Regions from separate parts of the Sphingomonas sp. GW821-FHT10F11 genome, predicted to be linked through region 2. Evidence: riboswitches for the same ligand, from Rfam matches in the RefSeq annotation. Region 2 holds a riboswitch; the other holds the start of a gene.
What was found. A riboswitch is a leader RNA that binds a small molecule or an ion and turns the genes downstream of it on or off. The one in region 2 is predicted to bind cobalamin.

Region 1 (2,464 bases), on a different contig from region 2:
CAGATGCTGTCGGGGGCGCTGATGACTCTGTCCACCGACCTGTTCGACCCGCGCATCGTCGCGACCGCCAGCGGCATGGCGGGCTCGGCGGCATGGATCGGCGGCATGAGTTTCTCGCTGGTGATCGGCGCGCTGGCGGACACGATCGGGTATAATCCGCTGTTCGTCTGCCTGGCGGTGTTCGATCTGATCGGCGCGGCAGTGGTCTGGACTCTGTTGCGCCGGCCGACGCTGGGCGCTCGGGTATTGGTAAGACCAATCTAGTGCTGCCGGGTCGCCGACTAAATGCCCGGCTAGTCGCTCTTGCGCTGCGCGCCCGCATCCGAGGCGCGGAGCATGCGCGAGCGGAATTTCACCCGCTGCCAGAAGGTCGCATCCTGCAGGCGCCGTTCCTTGATCGCATCGCCGGTCAGCAGGTCGAGCAGGGCGTCGCTTGCCTCTTCATCCTCGGCCGCAAACTCGCCGGAAACCTCGTCGAATCGGTCGCGCTGCTCCTGCATCGTGTAGGCGCGGGGCGCGAAATCGGCCTTTTTGGCTGGGGAACCGCTCATGTCAGCACCGCCTTGATCGAGATCAACGTCTCGAATCGGCATGGGGTTCCGGCCGTGCGGCATCGCGAAGCCGGCCGCGCCGCTTGCCACCTCGCCCCCGCGCCGATAAGGGCGCGTCCGTGACGGGTTCCCGGCAACGGGAACAATAGGGAAGTCGGTGCGCGGAACCTTCCGCAACTCCGATGCTGCTCCCGCAACTGTGACCGGATAGCCGGCGCTCCATCACGCCACTGGGGTAAAGCCCGGGAAGGCGGAGCGTCAGGCGAAGACCCGGAAGCCAGGAGACCTGCCCGCCACGGTCGATCCATCGCGCGGGCGGGATGCACCGGGCGGACGAGGGCATTGCCTCGAGTGAGCGACATGAACCGGGCCGTCTGGGCCGGATGTCGCCCAAGGCACGTCCGGACCGGTAGGCCCCATGCAAAGGGGTACATCATGTCCATCAGTTCCACTGTCAACGACGCCGGTTCCTTCCATTCCGGGGACGTCACGGTCCATTCCGCAGTTTTGCGTAGCAATCGTTGCGCACACGGAATTTTTCAGCGTAACCGGCGCTATAACCATTTAAATCTGCTCGCGGCGTCCGTCGCGCTGTTCGCGGCGACGCCGGCCTTCGCCCAGGACGCGGCGCAGGATTGCAACGTCGAGCCGAACGATTGCATCGTCTTGGCTGACATGAAGACCCCGCCCGACATCGTCGTGGCGGCGGGTGTACCGCAATATGCCGGTCAGATCGGCCAGGCCGTCACCATCATCACCCGCGCCGAGATCGACCAGCGCCAGACCGTCTCCATCTCCGATCTGCTCGCCACCACGCCGGGCATCACCGTCAGCCGCAATGGCGGCCCGGGCGGCCTGACCAGCGTGCGCATCCGCGGCGCCGAGGCGGAACAGACCCTGACCCTGATCGACGGCGTGCGTGTCAACGATCCTTCGTCGCCTGGCGGCGGCTTCGATTTCGGCAATCTGCTCGCCGGCTCGGTCGAGCGGATCGAGATATTGCGCGGCGCGAACTCGGTGCCCTGGGGCAGCCAGGCGCTGGGCGGCGTGGTCAATATCGTCACCGCCACCCCGACCGAAGGCCTGCGGGGCCGCGCCAGCGTGGAATATGGCTCGCATGACAGCGTGTTCGCCAATGCCGGCATCTCCGGCGGCAAGGGCCCGGTCACTGCGTCGCTGACCGGCGGTTATCTGCGCACCGACGGCATCTCCGCCGCCGCGATCGGCACCGAACCCGACGGCTATCGCCAATATGGCGGCACCGGCAGCGTCAACATCGCCTTCACCGACGAGATCGGGCTCGATCTGCGCGGCTATTATGCGCACAGCCGGCTCTCGCTCGACGGCTATCCGCCGCCCTTCTACTTCCCCTTCCAGGACACGGCGGAATATTCCACCGCGCAGGAGATCTATGGCTATGCCGGGCTCCACGCGAACCTGCTCGACGGCCGGTTCCGCAACAAGGTCGCCTTCACCATCGCCGATATCAACCGCGACAATTTCGATCCGTCGTTCGGCCCCGCCCCCAGCTTCTTCGGCCGTGGCCGCAGCGAGCGCTACACCTATCAGGGCGATTTCCAGGTAATCGAGCAGGTCCGGCTCGTCGCCGGCGCCGAGCATGAGAACAGCAGCTATTTCGACGGCACGAGCGAAAAGGCCCACACCACCAGCTTCTATGGCGAAGCGATCGTTCGGCCGATCGATATCCTCACCGTGACCGGCGGCGTGCGGCATGACGATCATGTGAAGTTCGGCGGCCACACGACGTTCGGGGCCAATGCCGCGCTTGCCCTGCGCGAGGGCACGACGCTGCGCGCCAGCTATGCGGAAGGTTTCAAGGCGCCGACCCTCTATCAGCTCTTCGCTCCCTTTTACGGCAATAAGGACCTGCAGCCGGAGACCTCGCGCGGCTA
Region 2 (2,464 bases):
GCCTCAGCCTGATCCTGCTCGGTGCGCTCATCCCCGAATCGGCGAAGTTCCTGCTCGCGCGCGGGCGCAAGGTGGAAGCGGAAGCAGTGATGCGGCGCTTCGGCGCGACCGTCCGGCGCGGGCCGCCGCCGGCGACGACCGGGGTGAGTCACGGGCCGCTGACCGGCAGGCGGATGATCGGCAAGCTGACCGCGTTGACGGTGGCCGCGCTCACCTGGGGCCTGATCAATTTCGGCCTGTTGCTGTGGCTGCCGGCCGATCTCGTCGCCAAGGGCTATTCGGTCGCGGTGTCGAGCCGGCTGTTGGCGGAAAGCTCGCTGATCGCCTTTCCGACCGTGTTCCTCGCCGCGCTGATGTACAGCCGCTGGAGCACCAAATGGTCGCTCGTCACGATGATCGGGGTGACGCTCGCCGGATTGCTCGGCGTGCTGCGGCTCGAACTGGCGGGAACGGGCAGCCCGGTGCTGCCGGTCGCGCTGCTGATCGTCGGGTCGAACGGCATCCTCGCCATCCTGCTGCCCTATACGGCCGAGAGCTTCCCGTTGCGGGTGCGTGGACGGGCGACCGGCTGGGTTGCCGCCTGTACCAAGGCCGGCGGGCTGCTCGCGCAGGGCCTGAGCATTGCCGCGCTGATCCCGTCCATGGGGCTGGCGGCAGTCATCATCATGGCGCCGGCGCTGGTGGCGCTTGGCCTGGTCGCCTGGTTCGGGCGCGAGACACGCGGCGGGGATCTCCGCGACCTCGACGCGTAGGCCGATGCCGGCGTGTGCCAAAAGTCAGGCCTGATTTCTGTGCAATTGTTGGATTTTCACGAGGGCGAAGGCCGCGGAAGCGTGCTTTTTCCGTTGGAGAGTTTTGGCACACCCCCTAAGGGGCGCGCGCTTTCTGCGGCATATAACGATATAAAGAATTCTTTATATGATGCTTGACGCGGCGCGCGCGATGGCTATCCTTGTGACTGTCGAGGTTCTCCGTCCGGTTTTCGGGCGGAGCTAAGACGGGAAGCCGGTGACGGCGCGTGCCCACAAGGGTTCGCGTCCATTCCGGCGCTGCCCCCGCAACTGTGAGCGGTGAGCGGCGGTCCAATTCGTGTCACTGGTCCAGGCAAGGGACCGGGAAGGCCGGATCGTCGCATCGACCCGCGAGCCAGGAGACCTGCCTCGTCAGATAACGTCCTCCGGCGGGGTGTCCGGTCAGGCCGCGTGCAGCACCGCGTCCTGGCTTGCCATGGGGCGTCGGCCCGTTGCCGCGCGTCCGGCCGTCACCTTGCCCAATACAAGGCCAAGACGATGACCATCTCAGTCGCAACCCTCGGTTTCCCCCGCATCGGCCCGCGCCGCGAGCTGAAGTTCGCGCTCGAAAGCTTCTGGTCGGGCAAGTCCGACGCCGAGGCGCTGTCGCTCGCCGCACAGGGCCTGCGCGCCGCTGCCTGGGCGCGGCAAAAGGCGCTCGGTGCGGACATCATTCCGAGCGGCGATTTCTCGCTCTACGACCATGTGCTCGACATCTCGGCGATGCTCGGCGCGGTGCCGGCGCGTTATGGCTGGAGCGGCGGCAAGCTCGGCCTCGATACGTACTTCGCGATGGCACGAGGAGCGCAGAGCGCGAAGGGCCATGAAGGCTGCGCGCACGGGCTGGACAGCACGGCGCAGGAAATGACGAAGTGGTTCGACACCAACTATCACTACATGGTGCCGGAATTGAGCGCGGGGCAGGCCTTCGCGCTGTCGTCGAGCAAGGCGGTGGACGAATTCCTCGAGGCCAAGGCGCTCGGCTATCACACACGGCCAGTGCTGCTCGGGCCGGTGACCTGGCTGACGCTCGCCAAGGGCAAGGATGTCGCGCCACTGGCACTGCTCGAGGCGGTGCTGCCGGTTTATGAGGAAGTGCTGGCGCAGCTCGCCCGCGCCGGCGCCGACTGGGTGCAGATCGACGAGCCCTGCCTGGTGCTCGATCTCGATGACGAGCAGCGCGCTGCGCTGCGCCAGGCGTATAAGCGCCTCTCGGTCAACGGGCCGAAGGTGATGCTCGCGACTTATTTCGGCGCGCTCGGCGACAATCTGGAGCTGGCGACCGACCTGCCAGTGCACGGCCTGCACATCGACCTGGTTCGTGCGCCGGAGCAGCTCGACGCGGTGTGGCAGCGCGCCCGGCCGGACCTGTTGCTGTCGCTCGGCGTGATCGACGGGCGCAATGTCTGGCGCGCCGATCTCGACGCGCTGATCGCGCGCATCGCGCCGGTCGCGGCGGAGCGCAACCTGGTGCTCGCGCCGTCCTGCTCGCTGCTGCATGTGCCGGTCGATCTGGCGATCGAGACGGCACTCGATCCGGAGGTGAGGCAATGGCTTGCTTTCGCGGTGCAGAAGATCGGCGAATTGTCGGTCCTGGCTCAGGCGCTGAACCAGGGCGCCGAATCAGTCGCCGAACCGCTGGCCCTGGCCCGCGCGGCGGTGGAAGCGCGCAA

Region 1: another riboswitch for cobalamin. It lies ahead of AC1RT8_RS12420 (TonB-dependent receptor plug domain-containing protein); the one in region 2 lies ahead of metE (5-methyltetrahydropteroyltriglutamate--homocysteine S-methyltransferase).

What each region holds. Positions count from the first base shown of each region.
Region 1 covers NZ_JBXASH010000003.1:425,290-427,753, forward strand. Annotated here, with positions in the region: gene AC1RT8_RS12410 (MFS transporter) at 1-264, shown strand, start outside; gene AC1RT8_RS12415 (hypothetical protein) at 294-551, opposite strand; cobalamin riboswitch at 659-859, shown strand; gene AC1RT8_RS12420 (TonB-dependent receptor plug domain-containing protein) at 1,059-2,464, shown strand, end outside.
Region 2 covers NZ_JBXASH010000016.1:31,040-33,503, forward strand. Annotated here, with positions in the region: gene AC1RT8_RS24615 (MFS transporter) at 1-752, shown strand, start outside; cobalamin riboswitch at 948-1,177, shown strand; gene metE (5-methyltetrahydropteroyltriglutamate--homocysteine S-methyltransferase) at 1,290-2,464, shown strand, end outside.